Regions from separate parts of the Cedecea selenatireducens genome, predicted to be linked through region 3. Evidence: predicted binding sites of a transcription regulator. Region 3 holds the regulator's gene; each other region holds the start of a gene.
The links. The regulator PurR, encoded in region 3, represses purine synthesis genes. The targets are predictions, from matches to a motif close to CANGCAAACGTTTGCNTG.
Positions count from the first base shown of each region.

Region 1: a site for PurR is predicted at 5,671-5,688, ahead of purM (phosphoribosylformylglycinamidine cyclo-ligase). Genes of this name have one in related genera too.
Region 2: a site for PurR is predicted at 2,658-2,675, ahead of ACE38U_RS18980 (nucleobase:cation symporter-2 family protein). Genes of this name have one in related genera too.

Region 1 is NZ_JBHIKW010000002.1:411,649-418,754, reverse strand. It holds gene ACE38U_RS04815 (sensor domain-containing phosphodiesterase) at 1-137, shown strand, start outside; gene ppx (exopolyphosphatase) at 142-1,683, opposite strand; gene ppk1 (polyphosphate kinase 1) at 1,707-3,767, opposite strand; gene purN (phosphoribosylglycinamide formyltransferase) at 3,942-4,580, opposite strand; gene purM (phosphoribosylformylglycinamidine cyclo-ligase) at 4,580-5,617, opposite strand; gene upp (uracil phosphoribosyltransferase) at 5,842-6,468, shown strand; gene uraA (uracil permease) at 6,553-7,106, shown strand, end outside.
Region 2 is NZ_JBHIKW010000014.1:18,904-26,009, reverse strand. It holds gene recG (ATP-dependent DNA helicase RecG) at 1-1,300, shown strand, start outside; gene gltS (sodium/glutamate symporter) at 1,297-2,499, opposite strand; gene ACE38U_RS18980 (nucleobase:cation symporter-2 family protein) at 2,728-4,119, shown strand; gene ACE38U_RS18975 (AsmA family protein) at 4,241-5,923, shown strand; gene fabY (fatty acid biosynthesis protein FabY) at 5,938-6,879, opposite strand; gene dtd (D-aminoacyl-tRNA deacylase) at 6,916-7,106, opposite strand, start outside.
Region 3 is NZ_JBHIKW010000011.1:124,759-131,864, reverse strand. It holds gene ACE38U_RS17610 (C40 family peptidase) at 9-860, shown strand; gene sodB (superoxide dismutase [Fe]) at 1,020-1,601, shown strand; gene cydH (cytochrome bd-I oxidase subunit CydH) at 1,656-1,745, opposite strand; gene purR (HTH-type transcriptional repressor PurR) at 2,038-3,063, shown strand; gene punR (DNA-binding transcriptional activator PunR) at 3,060-3,998, opposite strand; gene punC (purine nucleoside transporter PunC) at 4,114-5,316, shown strand; gene cfa (cyclopropane fatty acyl phospholipid synthase) at 5,614-6,762, shown strand; gene gmuD (6-phospho-beta-glucosidase GmuD) at 6,989-7,106, shown strand, end outside.

The sequences.
Region 1 (7,106 bases), on a different contig from region 3:
AGGAGCTGAAGGATGCCGTGCGGGCGATGGGCATGGACTATGTTCAGGGGTATTTGATTGGTCGCCCTCAGCCGCTGGAGAGCCTTGTAGAAGAACAAAGCCCCTCTACGCCGGAAGACGCAAAGGGGCTGGAGTAGGGCGTCAGGCGGAGAGCGCCGCTTCGGCCTCTTCCTCGATGGTCAGCTTCCAGCCGGTCATGCTTTCCCAATACTGCTGCTCGCGTTCCAGATCAAGCTGCACCAGCGTGTTCTGGCTGAACCAGTCGTGCGGGAAGCGCAGCGTCCAGTGATTATCGTCGGTTTCCAGCACCAGCGTCGGCGGCGTGGTGGTGGCCTGCCGCTGATTATTCAGCAGCGCAGCAAGACGGATAATCTGGATAAGCGGCAGGAACTGTTTCTTTTTAAACAGCGTAAAGCGCGGCAGATCGTCCAGCTTAATGGCCTTGCGGTGGTAGCGCACCAGGGAAGCCATCAGCATCTGCTGCTCCTGATTGAAGCCGGGCAGGTTGCTGTTTTGCAGAATATAGGCCGAGTGACGATGCATCCCGCTGTGGTTGATGCTGAGCCCAACTTCGTGCAGCATCGCGGCCCACTTCAGCAGCGCGGCCATCTGCAGGTTAGCCAGTTTGTGATTCTGCTTTTCCCACTGCTGATAAAGCAGCTCTACGGTTTCCAGCACCCGGCGAGCCTGATCGCTGTCGATATGGTACTGCTCCGCCAGGCTTTGCGCGGTGCGAATACGGATATCCTGATGGCGGAAACGGCCTTCCATTTCGTACAGCACGCCTTCGCGCAGCGCACCGTCTGAAAGACGCAGTTCACGAATGGCGAGCGCGTCAAAAACGCCGCACAGAATCGCGAGCCCCGGCACAAACACCGCTTTACGTTCTTCGGACAGGCCAGGCAGGCTCAGGGCGTCGAAGTTTTTAAACTTCAGCACTTCCTGCTGCAGCATTTCCAGGCGTTCCGGGGTGATAGTCCCGTCTTTCTCGCCCATCTCAATCAGCACTTCATGCGCCGCCTTGATGGAGCCAGAGGCGCCCAGCGCTACTTTCCAGCCCTGCAGGCGATACTGCCAGGCAAGCGTTTCCAGCTTCTGAATTGCCGCCATGCGGGCGCGCTTAAAGCTTTCCGGCGTGATGACCCCGCCGGGGAAGAAGTTTTGCGCAAAGCTGACGCAGCCCATACGGCGGCTTTCGACCAGCATTGGCTCAAAATCTTCACCGATAACCAGCTCGGTGGAGCCGCCGCCGATGTCAATTACCAGCTTGCGGCCTCTTTCCGGCTGAGTGTGTTCCACGCCCATAAAAATCAGGCGCGCTTCCTCGTTCCCGGGAATAATTTCAATCGGGTAGGGGATGACTTTTTCAGCGCGTTTCAGAAACTCGGCGGCGTTGGTGGCCTCGCGAAGCGAGTGGGTGCCCACAATGCACACGTTGTCCGCTGCAAATCCCTGCAGGCGTTCGGCAAACAGCGCCAGACAGGAGAGGCCACGCTCCATGGCCTCCTCGCTTAATTTGTTATCAGGGCCAAGGCCGTCCGCAAGATGCACGCGCTGCTTCAGGCGACCAATGATTTGCATGGCGCCATCCACCACACGGGCTATGACCATGTGGAAACTGTTAGAGCCGAGGTCGACCGCAGCGAACTCCTGCGGCCGTGGAGCATGGTTTGATATCGGCATAATTTTATCTTCGCCTGAGAGCGTTAGTCAGGTTGTTCCAGAGATTTAATATAATCGTAGATCGCCAATTGCGAACGCACTTTACGGCGATTGCCGCGCGGTACATAGCGATTACTCAGTTCTTTGTCGATGATACGCGCTTTCACCGTGTCGTTAAGCTGGATATCAATGATATCGAGCATGCGTTGCTTCAGGCGCGGATCGAGGACCGGCACGGCCACTTCAATTCTGTAGTCGATGTTACGGGTCATCCAGTCGGCAGAAGAGAGGAAGACTTTCTTATCGCCGCCGTTTTCAAAGATATACACCCGATCGTGCTCGAGGTAACGGTCAACGATGCTCAGCACGCGAATATTATCGCTGATCCCTTCGAGTTCTGGAATCAAAGAACACATCCCGCGCACCAGCAGGTTAACCTTCACGCCCACGCTGGACGCAGCATAAAGCCGGTCCACCAGGCCTTTGTCCACCAGGTTATTCAGCTTCAGCGTAATGCCCGCAGGCTGCCCGTTTTGAGCGTTCTTAATTTCGCGATCGACCAAATCATACAGCAGGCGGCGCGAGTTCTGTGGCGACACCAGCAGGTAGTCGAAGGTCACCGGCCGGTACGGGTTTTCAATAAAGTTAAACACGCGACGCACTTCGTTGGTGATGCGTGCATCGGCGGTTAATAGCGAGTAATCCGTGTAGAGCCGGGCGGTTTTCTCGTTAAAGTTACCGGTCCCGATGTGCGCATAACGCACAATCTCTTCGCCTTCCATACGCGAGATAAGGAATAGCTTGGCGTGAATTTTCAGGCCCGGCGCGGAGAAGATAACGTGGACGCCCGCCTCGGTAAGGCGCTTCGCCCAGTGAATATTCGCTTCTTCGTCAAAACGTGCCTGCAGCTCTACCACCACGGTGACTTTCTTGCCGTTGTGGGCGGCGTGGATCATGGCGTCAATAATGCGCGAGTCTTTCGCCACGCGGTAGATATTGATTTTTATCGCCAGCACGCTTGGGTCGAACGAGGCCTGACGCAGCAGCTCAAGGACGTGTTCGAAGGTGTGATACGGGTAATAAAGCAGGACGTCACGCTCGCGGATGGCATCGAAGCCGTTCCGGAACTTATCAAATCCTATATGGCGCAGGCGCGGCAGCGGCTTGTTCACCAGATTGGCTTTTCCGACGTTCGGGAAGCCGATGAAGTCTTTAAAGTTGTGGTAGCGGCCGCCGGGAATGATCGAGTCGTAGTTGGAGATGGTCAGCTTGTTGCGCAGCATCTCCACCATCGCATCCGGCATATCGCGCTGATAAACAAAGCGCACCGGCTCGGCGGTCAGGCGCTGCTTCAGGCTGGAAGACATCAGCTCCAGCAGGCTGGACTCCATTTCGGTGACCAGGTCGTACTCGGCGTCACGCGTCATCTTCATCGAATAGGCGTTCAGCGCGTCATAGTCGAAGAACCCTTTGAAAATATCGTCCAGGCAGTAACGCAGGATGTTATCCAGCAGGATCATCGGCTTACGGCGGCGCGGCGCTTCCGGCGGCAGGTTCACAAAACGCGGTACTTTATCAGACGGGATTTCCAGCAGCGCGTAACGAATGCTGTCGCCGCGAATAATTTCTACCGCCAGATAGGTGTAATCATCTTTCAGGAACTGCACCAGGTCGGTATCGCGGTTGATCAAAATCGGCGTGATGTGCGGGCGAAGCTGATGCTTAAAGTAGCTGCGTAGCCAGCTTTGCTGGTTTTCGGAAAGCTGGCGTTCGTTGATCAGGAAGATTTGATTGCGCGCCATCTCCAGCAGCAGGTCGTTGTACAGGCCGTCGAACTCCTGATCGGCCTTTAGCACCCGGGCCTGGATCTTATTCAACAGGTGACGCTGGTTGGAGGGGGAACCCTGTTCTTCACTGATTAAAATGCGGCGTTTTAGCTCCGCAAAACGCACTTTATAGAATTCATCGAGGTTATTGGAATAGATGCCGAGAAAACGCATCCTTTCAATCAACGGGTTGAGCTTGTCCGCCGCTTCCTGCAGAACGCGTTCGTTAAAAGACAACCAGCTCAGTTCTTTTTCGATATACAGCTTATCCTGACCCATTAGTCCTCACACTCCGTTTTCGTGGACGTGGCAATGCCGTCACCGTCACGTCAGTTATTATGGCGAGCTTTAGCGGAGAATGTCCAACTATGCAGATGAAACTCTCTCATCTGACCATGACAACTTTATGAGAGACAGACACAAAAAAAGGGCCGAAGCCCTTTTTATCTCATATTACTCTGCAGCGTGGCCCTGCGGGGGCAGCTGCACGTCATCAAGCCAGGCGGCGTTGTGGCGCATTTTTAAACGTTCGTCGAGGAACCAGCTCACCACCAGCGGGTAAATAGCGTGTTCCTGATGCTGAACGCGGGCGGTGATTTCGTCCTCGTCATCCCCTTCAAACACCGGCACTTTGGCCTGCAGAATAACCGGGCCACCGTCCAGCTCGTCGGTGACAAAATGCACGGAAGTGCCGTGCTCTTCGTCGCCGTTCTCCAGCACCTGGCGATGCGTATGGAGGCCGGGGTATTTCGGCAGCAGGGAAGGGTGAATATTGAGTAAACGACCGCTGTAGCGGGCCACAAAAGCCGGGCTGAGAATACGCATGTAGCCGGCCAGCACCACAACGTCCGGCGCCCAGGCATCGATCTCCTGCATCAGTTGGCGGTCGAAGGCCTCACGGCTGGCGAATTCGCTTGCCGCCAGAGCATGGGCGGGGATACCGGCTTCGCGGGCTCGCTCAAGGCCGAACGCGTCGGCCTTATTGCTGAACACCGCGCTGATGGTGCCGTTAATCTTTTTTTGCTGGCAGGCATCAATGATTGCCTGCAGATTGCTTCCGTTGCCGGAAATCAGCACCACAATGTGTTTCATTACTCGATAACCACGCGCTCTTCGGAATCAGATGCCTTGATGATACCGATTTTCCACGCCTTTTCACCTTTGGCCTGCATCAGCTCAACGGCTTTATCCGCCTCTGCTGCCGGCAGGGCAATGACCATGCCCACGCCGCAGTTAAAGGTGCGGTACATTTCGTGGCGGCTGATGTTGCCGGCCTGCTGCAGCCAGTTGAATACCGCCGGCCACTGCCAGGAAGATTCGGTGATAACGGCCTGAGTATTGTCCGGCAGAACGCGCGGAATGTTTTCCCAGAAGCCGCCGCCGGTCAGGTGGGCGATGGCGTGAACGTCCACGCTTTCAATCAGCTCAAGGATGTTTTTCACATAAATACGGGTCGGTTCGAGCAGGTGATCCGCCAGCGGTTTACCTTCCAGATCCGTGGTCAGCGGGTCGGTGCCGCTCACTTCCAGCACTTTGCGTACCAGCGAATAGCCGTTGGAGTGCGGGCCGCTGGAACCCAGCGCAATCAGCACGTCGCCGTCGGCCACTTTGGAGCCGTCGATGATTTCAGACTTCTCAACCACGCCAACGCAGAACCCGGCCACGTCGTAGTCTTCACCGTGGTACATGCCCGGCATTTCAGCGGTTTCGCCGCCAACCAGCGAGCAGCCTGACTGCAGGCAGCCTTCGGCGATGCCGGTGATAACGCTGGCGGCGGTATCCACGTCCAGCTTGCCGGTGGCGTAGTAGTCGAGGAAGAACAGCGGCTCGGCGCCCTGAACCACCAGGTCGTTCACGCACATGGCCACCAGGTCAATGCCGATAGCGTCGTGACGTTTTAAGTCCATCGCCAGACGCAGCTTGGTGCCCACACCGTCGGTGCCGGAAACCAGAACAGGTTCGCGATATTTTTGAGGCAACGCGCACAGCGCACCGAAACCGCCCAGTCCACCCATTACTTCCGGGCGGCGGGTCTTTTTCACTACGCCTTTGATTTTGTCGACCAGAGCGTTACCAGCATCAATATCAACACCGGCATCTTTATAGCTGAGAGAGGTTTTATCGGTCACTGCTCGTTCCCCACGGGTGGTAGATATAAAAAAACGCGGCAATTCTAACAGTGCAGGCAAACGTTTGCGAGCCTCTTATCATCGGCAAGAAAAGAATTCCTGAGATAGAATCAATCCAGTCTGGTTGATCTCGATCATCCCATTAGCTGTAGCGCAGCGGCAAAAAAGCGGTATAATCCGGCGATTTTTTTTGTGGTAGCCAACTATCTCGGGGGAGAAAGAGTATGAAGATCGTGGAAGTGAAACACCCACTCGTCAAACACAAGCTGGGCCTGATGCGTGAGCAAGACATCAGCACCAAGCGCTTTCGTGAACTCGCCTCTGAAGTGGGCAGCCTGCTGACTTATGAAGCCACTGCGGATCTGGAGACTGAGAAAGTCACCATCGAAGGCTGGAACGGCCCGGTGGAAGTTGACCAGATCAAAGGCAAGAAAATTACCGTTGTGCCTATTCTGCGTGCCGGCCTTGGCATGATGGAAGGCGTTCTGGAAAACGTCCCGAGCGCGCGCATCAGCGTGGTGGGCGTTTACCGTGATGAAGAAACGCTGCAGCCGGTGCCTTACTTCCAGAAGCTGGTTTCTAATATAGAAGAGCGCATGGCGCTGGTGGTTGACCCAATGCTGGCAACCGGCGGCTCCATGATTGCTACCATCGACCTGCTGAAGAAAGCGGGCTGCACCAGCATTAAGGTGCTGGTACTGGTTGCCGCGCCGGAAGGCATTGCCGCGCTTGAAAAAGTACACCCGGACGTAGAGCTGTTCACCGCCTCTATCGATCAGGGGCTCAACGAGCACGGGTACATTATTCCTGGCCTCGGTGATGCGGGCGATAAGATATTTGGTACTAAATAATAAAATTAGCCGACTTCGAAAGTCGGCTTTTTTTTGATTGCAGCAAACACCGTTCGTTAAAAATAACACGTAGAGGAAAACAACATGACCCGCCGCGCTATTGGGGTAAGTGAACGCCCGCCCTTACTGCAAACGATTCCGTTAAGCCTGCAGCATCTGTTTGCCATGTTCGGCGCGACCGTGCTGGTGCCGATTCTGTTCCACATCAACCCGGCGACGGTGCTGCTGTTCAACGGTATCGGCACGCTGCTGTACCTGTTTATCTGTAAGGGTAAAATCCCGGCTTACCTCGGGTCCAGCTTCGCGTTTATCTCCCCGGTGCTGCTGCTGTTGCCGCTAGGTTACGAAGTGGCGCTCGGCGGTTTTATTATGTGCGGCGTGCTGTTCTGCATCGTGGCGCTGATCGTGAAAAAAGCCGGAACCGGCTGGCTGGACGTGATGTTCCCTCCGGCGGCAATGGGCGCTATTGTGGCGGTTATCGGCCTTGAGCTGGCGGGCGTGGCGGCGAATATGGCCGGGCTGCTGCCGGCGGAAGGGGCTTCACCGGATTCCACCACCATTATCATTTCACTGGTAACGCTGGCGGTGACGGTGTTTGGCTCGGTGCTGTTCCGCGGTTTTATGGCGATTATCCCGAT
Region 2 (7,106 bases), on a different contig from region 3:
GCTTGCTGCCCTGCCCTTTAAACCTACCGGGGCACAGGCGCGAGTCGTGGCAGAAATAGAACGCGATATGGCGCTGGACGTCCCCATGATGCGCCTGGTACAGGGCGATGTGGGTTCCGGTAAAACGCTGGTTGCCGCACTTGCCGCGCTGAGAGCTATTGCTCATGGGAAGCAGGTTGGCCTGATGGCACCTACCGAGCTGCTGGCAGAACAGCACGCCAATAACTTCCGTCTGTGGTTTGAACCATTAGGCATCGAAGTGGGCTGGCTTGCCGGAAAGCAGAAAGGGAAGGCCAGAATTGCGCAACAGGAAGCCATCGCCAGCGGTCAGGTTTCAATGGTGGTCGGCACTCACGCTATTTTCCAGGAACAGGTACAGTTTGCCGGACTGGCGCTGGTTATCATTGATGAACAGCACCGTTTTGGCGTTCATCAGCGCCTGGCGCTGTGGGAAAAAGGCCAGATTCAGGGCTTTCACCCTCATCAGTTGATCATGACCGCGACCCCTATTCCGCGCACGCTGGCGATGACCGCCTATGCCGACCTTGATACTTCCGTTATTGACGAGCTGCCGCCGGGACGAACGCCGGTCACCACCGTTGCGATAGCCGATACCCGACGGGGCGAGATAATCGAGCGCGTACGCAGCGCCTGCCGCGACGAGAAACGCCAGGCTTACTGGGTTTGCACGCTGATTGAAGAGTCTGAACTGCTGGAAGCCCAGGCGGCAGAAGTCACCTGGGAAGAGCTCAAAACCGCGCTGCCGGAGCTTAATATTGGCCTGGTGCACGGGCGTATGAAGCCGCAGGAAAAACAGGCGGTGATGCAGGCCTTTAAGCTAGGTGAACTGCATCTTCTGGTCGCCACCACGGTGATTGAAGTCGGCGTGGATGTGCCCAACGCCAGCCTGATGATTATTGAAAACCCCGAACGTTTAGGGCTTGCGCAACTCCACCAGCTGCGCGGCCGCGTAGGCCGTGGCGCGGTGGCCTCTCATTGCGTGTTGCTGTATAAATCCCCGCTATCCAAAACGGCGCAGCTTCGCCTGCAGGTGCTGAGAGACAGCAACGATGGCTTTGTGATTGCGCAAAAAGACCTGGAGATTCGAGGGCCTGGCGAGCTGCTTGGAACTCGCCAGACGGGTAACGCAGAATTCAAAGTGGCCGACCTGCTGCGGGACCAGGGGATGATCCCGCAGGTTCAGCGCCTGGCGCGCCATATTCACGAACGCTATCCCGAACAGGCTAAGGCGCTGATTGAACGCTGGATGCCGGAAACCGAACGCTACTCCAACGCTTAAGCAAACAGCGGCAGCATCAGGAACAGCTTGATCACCACCGCATTCACGATGTCGATAAAGAACGCTCCCACCATCGGCACCACCAGAAACGCCATATGCGACGGGCCAAACCGCTCGGTAATTGCCTGCATGTTAGCAATAGCCGTCGGCGTGGCGCCCATGCCAAAACCACAGTGACCGGCGGCCAGCACCGCCGCATCGTAGTTTTTGCCCATAAAACGCCAGGTCACAAAGATGGCATATAGCGCCATAAACAGCGTTTGAACGGCCAGAATAGCCAGCATAGGCAGCGCCAGAGAAGCCAGCTCCCAAAGTTTAAGGCTCATTAACGCCATCGCCAGGAACAGCGACAGGCAAACGTTGCCCAACACCGAAACCGCACGCTCGTAGACGCGGTAAAACCCCACCGCCGCCAGTAAATTACTGAGAATGACGCCGACAAACAGCACGCAGACAAACGTCGGCAGCTCAAACAGCGTCCCCTGCAGCAATCCGGCAACGACGCGTCCGGCCGTCAGGCAAATGGCAATCAGGGCAATAGTTTCAATCAGCACCAGGGACGTAATGACACGCCCTACGTCAGGCTTTTCAAACGCGCCGGGAATTTCATTATCATCCGGGGCGCCATTCGGCGTAGAAGAATGCCTCACCAGATAGCGAGCAACCGGGCCGCCAATTAACCCCCCCAGCACCAGGCCAAAGGTCGCACAGGCCATGGCAACCTCCGTCGCATTCTGGAAGCCATAGCGCTCGGTAAAGAGCTTGCCCCAGGCCGCACCGGTACCGTGCCCGCCGGATAAGGTTATCGAGCCTGCCAGCAGCCCCATCAGCGGATCGAGCCCCAGCATGCTGGCCATACCGATGCCAATAGCGTTCTGCATCACCAGCAGCCCAACGACGATAAGCAGGAAAATCCCCACCACCTTCCCGCCCTTGCGCAAGCTGGCGATATTGGCGTTCAGGCCGATAGTGGCAAAGAAAGCGAGCATCAAAGGATCTTTGAGGCTCATATCAAACTCAATTTCCCAACCCATGCTTTTTTTCAGGACCAGCAGCGCAACGGCGACCAGCAGCCCACCAGCGACGGGTTCAGGAATGGTGTACTTCTTGAGAAAAGGGACGGAGTGGACCATTTTACGCCCCAGAAGCAGGACTAACGTAGCGGCCACCAGAGTAGAAAGGGTATCAAGATGAAACATTGCAGTGCTCCTTTATTGCGCATCCATTAGTCGCGCGCTTAATTATCCTTTGCTGTTTTTCCGTCATTCATGAAATCAGCCGGCACATTTTAACCAAAAAACGCGTATCAGTTATAAATAATGACTGATTTATGACATTTCACTCTTACCCTCACATGCTGGCAATCGTTTGCTTTTACCGTTCAGTCCGTTAAAATCAGCGCTTTTCCAGCCACGAGATAACGCCTGATGTCCGTCAATGCCGTAGAGTCAGAAAATGCGCAACCGGTTGCGCAGACTCAACCGAGCGAACTAATCTATCGCCTTGAAGATCGCCCGCCGCTTCCACAAACGCTTTTCGCCGCCTGTCAGCACCTGCTGGCTATGTTTGTGGCGGTGATTACCCCGGCATTGTTAATTTGCCAGGCGTTGGGGTTACCGGCATCAGACACTCAGCACATTATCAGCATGTCTTTGTTTGCCTCTGGCGTGGCTTCGATTATTCAAATCAAAGCCTGGGGGCCGGTAGGTTCAGGCCTGTTGTCGATTCAGGGCACCAGCTTTAACTTTGTTTCACCGCTGATTATGGGCGGTATGGCGCTAAAAAACGGCGGCGCGGACGTGCCGACGATGATGGCCGCGCTGTTCGGTACCCTGATGCTTGCCAGCTGCACGGAAATGCTGATTTCTCGCGTCCTGCACCTGGCCCGCCGCATTATTACGCCGCTGGTTTCCGGCGTGGTGGTGATGATTATCGGCCTGTCGCTGATTCAGGTTGGGCTAACTTCTATCGGCGGCGGCTACGGCGCAATGGCTGACCATACCTTTGGCGCGCCGAAAAACCTGCTGCTGGCGGGCGCGGTTCTGCTGGTTATTATCCTGCTAAACCGCCAGCGTAACCCTTACCTGCGCGTAGCCTCGCTGGTTATTGCAATGGCCGTGGGCTATCTGCTGGCCTGGGCGCTGGACATGCTGCCTGCCACAACTCAGCCAGCTAACACCGACCTTATAATGGTACCAATGCCGCTGTATTACGGCCTTGGCATCGACTGGAGCCTGCTTATCCCGCTGATGCTGGTCTTTATGGTGACCTCGCTGGAAACCATCGGCGATATCACCGCCACCTCTGACGTATCAGAGCAGCCGGTTTCTGGCCCACTTTACATGAAGCGTCTGAAGGGTGGCGTGCTGGCAAACGGCCTCAACTCCTGCGTTTCTGCCGTGTTCAATACCTTCCCTAACTCCTGCTTTGGTCAGAACAATGGCGTCATTCAGCTGACCGGCGTTGCCAGCCGCTATGTCGGTTTTGTTGTCGCGCTGATGCTGATCGTGCTTGGCTTATTCCCGGCGGTCAGTGGCTTCGTGCAGCACATTCCTGAGCCGGTTCTCGGCGGCGCAACGATTGTGATGTTCGGCACCATTGCGGCCTCCGGCGTACGTATTGTTTCCCGCGAACCGCTAAACCGCCGCGCGATTATGATTATCGCCCTGTCGCTCGCCGTGGGTCTGGGCGTCTCCCAGCAGCCGCTGATTTTGCAGTTTGCACCAGACTGGCTGAAAACCCTGCTTTCCTCAGGCATTGCCGCTGGCGGGATCACAGCCATTATTTTGAACCTGGTTTTCCCTCCGGAAAAAGCGTAACTCCCTCACGCGCCGGCGGCTGTTTTTGCCGGCGCGAAACCTCCTTTGACAATCCCTTCCTTGAGCTATAGCGGTAAATGGGGCATAACACCCTTAGCGAAACTCAATGGAGCGGAAGGCAATGAAATTCCTCGGAAAGCTGGTTCTTATCCTGTTGGGCCTTGTCATACTGGCGCTGATTGCCTTTTACATCCTGCTGCAAACCCGCTGGGGCGCTGGCCAAATCAGCAGCTGGGTGAATGAAAAAACCAACTACCATCTCTCTTTCAATGAGATGGAACACGACTGGTCTTCGCCCACTCACCTGATGTTTCATAACGTTACTTTTGGCCGCAGCGGCCAGCCCGCAACGCTGGTAGCAAAGAACGTGGATATTGGCCTGAGTACGCGACAGTTTTCTCAGCCACTCTATGTCGACACTATTTTGCTCCAGCAGGGAACGCTGAATCTCAGTTCGAACGCCGTTCCGCTCCCGCTTGAGGCAGATAAACTGCAGCTGCAGGATATGGCCATTAACAGCCCGGATAGCGAGTGGAACCTCAGCGCTCAGCGCGTTGAGGGCGGCGTTTCACCCTGGAGGCCTCAGGCCGGGAAAGTACTGGGCAATAAAGCCACTATAGCCTTCAGCGCGGGCTCACTGACGCTTAATGGCGTCAACGCCAGCAACGTCTTGCTGCAGGGAAACCTGGATAATGAACAAGTCACGCTGACCACTCTCGGTGCGGACGTTGCACGTGGCTCGCTGACCGGCAACGCCCACCGCAATGCCGACGGCTCGTGGGAGGTTGGCAGCCTACGCCTGAACGATATTCGCCTGCAAACGGCAAAATCGCTCAGCGATTTTCTAGCGCCGGTGACGTCGATTCCCTCGTTAACCATCGATCGCCTTGAGATAACCGATGCGCGGCTGGAAGGGAAAGAGTGGGCGGTGAGCGACCTGGCCCTTAGCCTGCGTAATCTGACGTTGGCTAACGGAGGCTGGCAAAGCGATGACGGCCAGCTGTCGATGAACGCCAGCGAGTTCATCAACGGCTCGCTGCATTTGCAGGATCCGATCGTAAACGTCGATTTTGCTCCAGCTGCGGCCACGCTCCGCCAGTTCAGCTCCCGCTGGGAAGGCGGTTTAGTCCGCGCTTCCGGGCAATGGTTGCGCGAGGGTAATCAGGCGGTGATGGATGAAGTCGTCGTGGGCGGGCTCGAATATACGCTGCCATCCAACTGGAAGGCCCTGTGGATGGAGACGCTTCCGGACTGGCTGAATAGCATCACGGTGAAAAAGTTTTCGGCTAATCGCAATCTGATTATCGATATCGACCCGGCATGGCCGTTCCAAATGACAGGCCTGGATGGTACAGCGACGAATATTCAGCTGGCGCGGGATCATCAATGGGGAATTTGGTCAGGCAATGCCTCGTTTAATGCCGCCGCCGCCACCTTTAACCGGGTTGACGTGCGCCGCCCGTCGCTGTCGTTAACGGCAAATCAGAGCCAGGTGGCGATCACGGAGCTGAGCGCCTTCGCCGGGAAAGGATTACTGGAAGCAACGGCAACCGTGAGCCAAACGCCTCAACGGGCCGTCAGCGTTAGCCTGAAGGGCCAGAGCGTGCCGGTGAACGTGCTGCACGCCTGGGGCTGGCCTTCTCTTCCGCTCGAGGGCGACGGTAACCTGCAGGTTTCGGTTACCGGGCAGGTATCAGCCAATTCGGCTCTGAAACCGACAGTAAACGGCAGCCTGCAGGCCACAGGCGCCAGCGGGCAACAGATCCAACAGACTATGCATAATGGAGAAGTTCCCGGCGCGTAACCTGCGTCCAGGGATCACTCCTCTTCGTTACCGCCCTCTTCCAGGGGGCCAAACGGCTTAGCGGGCAGCACGAGATAAACACCTTCAAATACGGCGCCGGGCGTTTCATTGCCGTAAAGCTCAACCTCAAGCGCAACGCGAGCTTTACGGCCACGGGCAAGCCTGTCCAGATCGCCGCTCAAAGATCCTAAATCGGCGGTTGCCCCCGGTTTCCCGGTGATCGGTTTGCTATAGCGGATATGGGCATCGGCCAGAATAATCGTGCCGCCCAGATGCCGCTCACGCAACATCAGCCAGATAAGTCCCCAGCCGGTTAACGTGGCCAGCGAGAACAGGCTCCCCGCGAAGAGCGTATGGTGCGGATTCTGGTTGCCCGTTTCCGGCATCGTAGTAATGAATTTTTGCCCGGTGTACTGCTGTATGCGCACGCCCATTTTCTCGCTAAGCGGGATATGTTCGTACCAGGCCTGCTGCAGCTGCCCACACCAGTCGCCCCGGTGAAGGATATCGTCAAGCGTGGCGACCGGCTTAATCATCAGGAAGTGGCGTACAGGCGTGGTTTGCGGGGTTGTGATTTCGCCCTGGTTAACAAAGCCCAGCTTGGAGAAAAACGCCACGGCATCTTCACGTGCACTGCAGGTTACGCGCTTAACGCCTTCCTGCCGCGCTACGGACTCCAGAGCCATCGCTACCAGCGTACCTAAACCTTTATCCTGAACCGAAGGGTGTACCGCCATAAACCGAATCGCGGCTTCGTTATCGGCATTAATATAAAGGCGGCCTACGGCAACGGTATTACCCTCTTCATCCACCACCATCTGATGATGCGCCATCGCATCCCATGCATCGCGCTCGGAGCCTTTAGGCTGGTGTAGCGGCTGGCGCAACATTTCCCAGCGGAACTGGTAATAACGGTCAAGTTCTTCTTCTGTTTGTGGCACACGAAGGTGATACATACGTTGCTCTCTCGTTGCGCGGGCCGGTGGCGAGGGTTATACCTGCAGCCAGAACGTCACCGGCCCATCATTAATTAGTGAAACCTGCATATCGGCGGCAAATCGCCCGGTGGGGGCTTCTATCCCCTGCTGCTTGCAGCGCCCGACAAAGTACTCATAGAGAGCTTCAGCCTGCTGTGGCGCCGCGCCACCGGAGAAGCTCGGCCGCATGCCGCGTTCAGTGTCCG
Region 3 (7,106 bases):
ATTGACGAGTGGCGCGGATAAATAAAATCTCTATCACGCTATGTGCTCTGCTATTTGCTTTGCCCTATACACCTTTGACGCAGGCGTCCGAGCACGTCCGCCACCCTGTTGCACAGAAAAGCCACACGGCGAAAACAACTTCCGGTAAAAGCAACAAGGGCAAAGAGAAAACAAAGGCAAAACAAAAAAGCAGCACAGCCTCCACAAAGAAGTCCGGTAAAAAAGACGCATCACCGGTAAAAGCCAAAGTTGCAAAACGCAGCGCCTCAGGCAAAAGCACCACCCTCGCTAAAACCAGCAGCAAAAAAACCTCTAAGAAAATAGCCGTACAGCCAGCCGCAGCCACCCTTGCCTACACTGAAAAATGCACCCATCGTAAAGGGCATAAAAAGCAGTGCGTGAAGGTGAAGTCTGAAAAGAATCTGACCATCGCTCAGGCGCATAAGGTCAGAGTGCAGAAAGCGCAAAAAACGGCCATGAACAAGCTGATGGGGCAAATTGGCAAACCATACCGCTGGGGTGGCACTTCTCCCCGCACGGGCTTCGACTGCAGCGGGCTAATTTATTACGCTTATAAAGATTTGGTGAACATCCGTATTCCACGCACCGCCAACGAAATGTATCACCTGCGTGATGCCTCTTCCGTTGACCGCGGCGAACTGGAAAGCGGCGACCTGGTCTTCTTCCGTACTCAGGGCCGCGGCACGGCTGACCACGTTGGCGTTTACGTCGGCAACGGTAAATTTATTCAGTCTCCTCGCAGCGGCCGCGATATCCAAATTACTTCTTTGAGCGAAGATTACTGGCAGCGCCATTATGTGGGTGCCCGCCGGGTCATGACGCCAAAAACCATTCGTTAATCTTATCCGCTCCCTTTCGGGGCAATCAGACTGATTAAAACGTTAACAGCCCGACAACGGGCTGTTTCATTTCGCTTTTTCGCACTCCCGTAATTTGTTAACCTTATATCCACACAAAATGTAGTTATATTGTGAAGCAAAATAACAAGGAGTGAAGCAATGTCGTTCGAACTACCCGCCCTGCCCTATGCCAAAGATGCGCTGGCCCCGCATATCTCAGCCGAAACCCTCGAGTACCATTACGGCAAGCATCATCAGACCTACGTCACTAACCTGAACAACCTCGTCAAAGGCAGCCCGTTTGAAGGGAAATCGCTGGAAGAGATCGTGCAAGAGTCTGACGGCGGTATTTTCAATAATGCCGCTCAGGTCTGGAACCATACGTTCTACTGGCACTGCCTGGCACCAAACGCCGGGGGAGAACCTGGCGGAGAAGTGTTGGCCGCCATCAATAACGCGTTTGGCAGCGTGGAAGCATTTAAAAAACAGTTCACCGAAGCGGCCATCAAAAACTTCGGCTCCGGCTGGACCTGGCTTGTGAAGAACAGCGACGGCAGCCTGGCTATCGTCTCGACTTCTAACGCAGGAACTCCGCTCACAACCGGGGCAAAACCGCTGTTGACAGTGGACGTCTGGGAACACGCTTACTACATCGACTACCGCAACGCGCGCCCGGTTTATCTGGACCACTTCTGGGCGCTGGTTAACTGGAACTTTGTTGCGCAAAACCTGGCAGGCTGATTTTCAGTGATGTTTGACCTGTATTAAGGGCCGCTTTTTGCGGCCCTTATTAAATCAGTGCAGTACGGCGGTTAACGCCCCGGCAACAATCAGACTCAGTACGATAACCGTAGTCACTACGGAAAACTTCAGATCGGTACTCATCGTAAGCTCCTTTTATTTCCCTACAAAGCGTAAGTGGGATGATTTTCCCACAATTAACGATAAAAATCCTGCTGGTTTTGCACAGATATCGGTTTTCCCTCTTCCACTTTGCCCCGGGATAAGCCAAAATCCTTCGCTAATTTACCGCGTATCGCCCGGCAACGCCCTCCTCCCGCTGTATGTCGCATCCCCGACAGGCCTGCAACCAACGTGTTGCCCCAGGAGTTAGCGAAGGCAAACGTTTAACACATGAGTTATCAGGAGTTTACGATATGGTCTGGAGTGACATCTAATGGCAACCATTAAGGACGTAGCGAAGCGCGCAAACGTTTCCACTACCACTGTGTCACATGTCATTAACAAGACCCGTTTTGTGGCGGAAGAGACGCGCAACGCCGTCTGGGCAGCTATCAAAGAGCTGCACTATTCGCCGAGCGCCGTGGCGCGCAGCCTGAAGGTCAACCACACCAAATCGATTGGCCTGCTCGCTACCTCCAGCGAAGCGCCCTATTTTGCTGAAATTATCGAGTCGGTTGAGAACAGCTGCTTCGCCAAAGGCTACACCCTGATCCTCGGCAACGCGCACAACAACTTTGAGAAGCAGCAAGCCTACCTGTCGATGATGGCGCAAAAACGCGTCGATGGCCTGCTGGTCATGTGCTCCGAATATCCACAGACCCTGCTCTCTACGCTGGAAGAGTACCGTCATATTCCTATGGTGGTGATGGACTGGGGCGAAGCCCGCGCCGATTTTACCGACTCCGTGGTCGATAACGCCTTCCACGGCGGTTATCTCGCAGGCCGTTACCTGATTGAGCGCGGACACCGCGACATCGGTGCGATCCCGGGCCAGCTGGAGCGTAACACCGGCGGTGGTCGTCACGCTGGCTTCCTGAAAGCGCTTGAAGAAGCCAATATCAAAGTGCCGGAAAATTGGGTGGTTCAGGGCGACTTCGAGCCGGAATCTGGCTATCGCGCCATGCAGCAGCTGCTTAATCAACCGCATCGTCCTACTGCGGTCTTCTGCGGCGGCGATATTATGGCAATGGGTGCGATTTGCGCAGCGGATGAGATGGGGCTGCGCGTGCCGCAGGATATCTCGATTATCGGCTACGATAACGTGCGCAACGCCCGCTATTTCTCTCCGGCGCTGACCACAATCCATCAGCCAAAAGAACGCCTCGGTGAAACGGCCTTTAACATGCTGCTCGACCGCATTATCAACAAACGGGAAGAGTCGCAGACCATAGAAGTCCATCCGCGCCTCATCGAACGCCGCTCGGTGGCCGACGGCCCGTTCCGCGATTACCGCCGCTAAGCCTCTTCAGGAGCCCGGGATTCGTTCCCCGGCTCCTGGAGCCATTCCTGATTCATCGTCTCACTGTCCCCTAAATAGTCCAGCAGCCAGCTCAACGCAGGCGAGGCGTCATCCTGCCGCCACGTCAGGCAACAGGCCGCATCCGGGAACGGGTTCTCCAGCCTCAACTCTTTCCAGTCGCCACGTTCGAGCCACGGTTTCGCAATGTGCGTGGGCACCATGCCAATGCATAATCCTGCCGTCAGGCAATCGGCGCCCGACGCCCAGTCCGGCACCACCACGCGGCGCTGGTTGTCCAGAAGCCAGGTAATGCGCTTGGGCAACGAGCGGGACGTGTCCTCCAGCACCAGCGACGGCCAGGGCCGAATTTCATCATCAAGGATGATCTCCTCGTGTTGCGCAAGCGGATGGTCTGCCGCCACCACGCAGCGCCAGCTCAGTGCGCCCATGTCCCGAAACGCGTAGCGCCCTCCGACGGGGATCGCCTGCGTTGCGCCTATCGCCGCCTCAACGCGCCCGTCCGCCAGCGCATCCCACACGCCGTTGAAAACCTCCTGAAACACCCTCAGCTCGATGTCCGGGAAATGGCGATAAAAATCGAGCACCAGTTGGCGAGTACGCTCCGGCTTCACGATATTATCTACCGCGATGGAGAGATGCCCGCGCCAGCCGTTGGCTATCTGCTGGCACTGCTGGCGCGTTGCCATCATTTTTTTGATAACAGAACGCCCTTCTTTAAGAAAGAAAGCCCCAGCGGCGGTCAGCTCAACGTCCCGATGACGTCGTTCAAACAGCGGTACGGCCAGCCACTCTTCAAGTTGGCGCACGGTATAGCTGATGGCAGAAGGCACACGATGCAACTCCTGCGCTGCCCCGCTGAAACTGCCGTTGCGCGCTACGGCATCCACGACTTCGAGAGAATATTCAGACCACATGTTTTTTGCCTGCAAAAAATTTGAATGCAACGCGCAAATATTAGCGTTTCACAAGCGGTTTTGCACTCCGTAGACTCCTGCCCCGTTAACCTGCTATCAAAATCAAGAGTGAAATATGCAACCATCAAAGGGATTTCTTATCTGGCTGGCTGGCCTGAGCGTACTCGGCTTTCTCGCCACAGACATGTACCTGCCCGCCTTTGCGGCCATTCAGCAAGACCTGGGGACTAACGCCTCGGCGGTGAGCGCCAGCCTGAGCCTGTTCCTGGCGGGCTTTGCCTTTGCCCAGCTTGTCTGGGGGCCGCTTTCCGATCGTTTCGGGCGTAAACCCGTGCTGCTGATTGGCCTGGCGATGTTTGCCGTCGGCTGCATCGGGATGCTTTGGGTGCGGGATGCAACGTCGCTTCTGGTCCTGCGTTTTATCCAGGCCGTGGGCGTTTGTTCCGCCGCGGTCAGCTGGCAGGCGCTGGTAACCGACTATTACCCGGCCAACCGTGCAGGCCGTATCTTTGCCACGATTATGCCGCTGGTAGGGCTTTCTCCGGCGCTGGCACCGCTGCTGGGAAGCTGGCTGCTGAACCATTTTGAATGGCAGGCCATTTTTGCCGTACTGTTTGCCATCGCTTTGCTGCTGATGATCCCTACGCTACGCCTCAAGCCTCGTACTCAGCACCACGAGCAAACCGCAGACAACAAGGTCAGCTTCTTCTCTTTATTACGCTCTCGTATTTACGGCGGTAACGTGCTGATTTACGCCGCCTGCTCCGCCAGCTTCTTCGCCTGGCTGACCGGCTCGCCGTTTATCCTGAATGAGATGGGCTACGGCCCGGCAGCGATTGGCCTGAGCTATATGCCGCAGACGGTCGCTTTCCTGGTGGGCGGCTATGGCTGCCGCAGCGCGCTGCAAAAATGGAACGGCAAGCAACTGCTGCCGTGGCTGCTAGCGCTTTATGCCCTGAGCGTTGTGGCGACGTGGGGCGTGGCGGTCAGCGGCTATGCTGACCTGACGCTGTTGCTGATCCCGTTCTGCATCATGGCTGCGGCAAACGGTGCCATCTACCCGATCGTTGTCGCCTCTGCGCTGCTGCCGTTCCCGCAGGCAACCGGGAAAGCAGCAGCGCTGCAAAACACCCTTCAGCTTGGGCTTTGCTTCCTCGCAAGCCTGATGGTTTCCTGGCTGGTGACGACCCCGCTTATCACCACCACCAGCGTGATGCTGGCGACTATCCTGCTTGCCGCGCTGGGGTATGCCCTGCAGAAAACGGCCGGTCGTGAGGCTGAAAGCGAGACTCGCCGTGAGTTTTCTAACGCACAGTAACAGCAGCGATAATGTGAATATTGTGTGATTAGCTTGCTAACAATATTCCGTTGAACCCTCAATAAAACGGGCTTATAGTAATGGCGGTTCTGCTATAAGCCTTATCAATTTTATTTTTGCGGAAGCCGGAGCGCTTCCGTTTTTCCATGGATGGCCTTTCAGTAAGGGAGAATCCTTCCTTTCTCTGTTCTACGTCGGATATCAGGCACGCGGATTTTTCCGTGAGAGTTCTCACAAGCCGTGAATAGCGTCTACGCTGTTTTAAGGTTCTGATCACAACAAGGTGATGGAGAAGCTATGAGTTCATCGTGTATAGAAGAAGTGAGCGTACGAGATAACGAATGGTATCGTATCGCAAATGAAATGCTGAGTCGGGCAGGTATTACGCTCAACGGCTCAAACCCTTTCGATATTCAGGTTAAAAACCCGGATTTTTTTAAACGCGTTCTGCAGGAAGGTTCCCTCGGCCTTGGCGAAAGCTATATGGACGGCTGGTGGGAATGCGAACGGCTGGATATCTTTTTCACCAAAGTCCTGCGCGCCGGGCTGGAAAATCAACTGCCCCATCATTTCAAAGATACCCTGCGTATCGCGGCGGCAAGGCTGGTTAACCTGCAGTCGAAGAAACGCGCCTGGATAGTCGGCAAAGAACATTACGATCTCGGCAACGACCTGTTCAACCGAATGCTCGACAAGCACATGCAGTATTCCTGCGGCTACTGGAAAGAAGCTACCAATCTCAGCGAAGCGCAGGACGCCAAGCTCAAAATGATCTGCGAAAAACTTCAGCTTAAACCCGGCATGAAGCTGCTGGACATCGGCTGCGGTTGGGGCGGTCTTGCCGAGTATGCCGCACGAAACTACGACGTTTCAGTCTTCGGCGTCACCATCTCTGCGGAACAACAAAAAATGGCGCAGGCGCGCTGCAAAGGCCTGGATGTGACCATCCTTCTGCAGGATTACCGCGACCTGAATGAGCAATTTGACCGCATTGTCTCCGTCGGGATGTTTGAGCACGTTGGGCCAAAAAATTATGCCACCTACTTTGAGGTTGCCGACCGCAATCTCAAACCAGACGGTATTTTCCTGCTGCACACGATAGGTTCTAAAAAGACCGACAACAACGTCGATCCGTGGATTAATAAGTACATTTTCCCTAACGGTTGCCTGCCTTCTGTGCGTCAGATTGCCGACGCCAGCGAGCCGCATTTTGTGATGGAAGACTGGCACAACTTCGGCGCCGACTATGACAAAACGCTGATGGCCTGGCACGAACGTTTTCTCGCCAGCTGGCCGGAAATCGCCGATAACTACTCTGAACGCTTTAAAAGGATGTTTAGCTACTACCTGAACGCCTGCGCCGGTGCTTTCCGGGCACGCGATATCCAACTTTGGCAGGTAGTCTTCAGCCGCGGCATCGAGCACGGTCTGCGCGTTCCTCGCTAAAACCAGCCCGGCGTTTGCCGGGTTTTTTCATTTTCAATTGTCTCTCCTTGCGCACCAATGTGATTAGCCTCACAGGTTTAGGCCTGTCTGAGCGTGGCGGCTTGATCTGCTTAACAGATATCGTTTCCTGCCATAGAAACCGGTTTCATCAATCACAGACAATCACGACATTGACCGAATAAATGATTGCCTGTCGGAGATGACAGGCCTGACCGTGAGGATAACGATGAAATACGCATTTCCTGAGCATTTCTGGTGGGGCAGCGCCGCTTCCGGCCCACAAACCGAAGGTGAAGCGCTGAATTTTGGCAAGTCTGAAACCATCTGGGATCGATGGTTCGCCG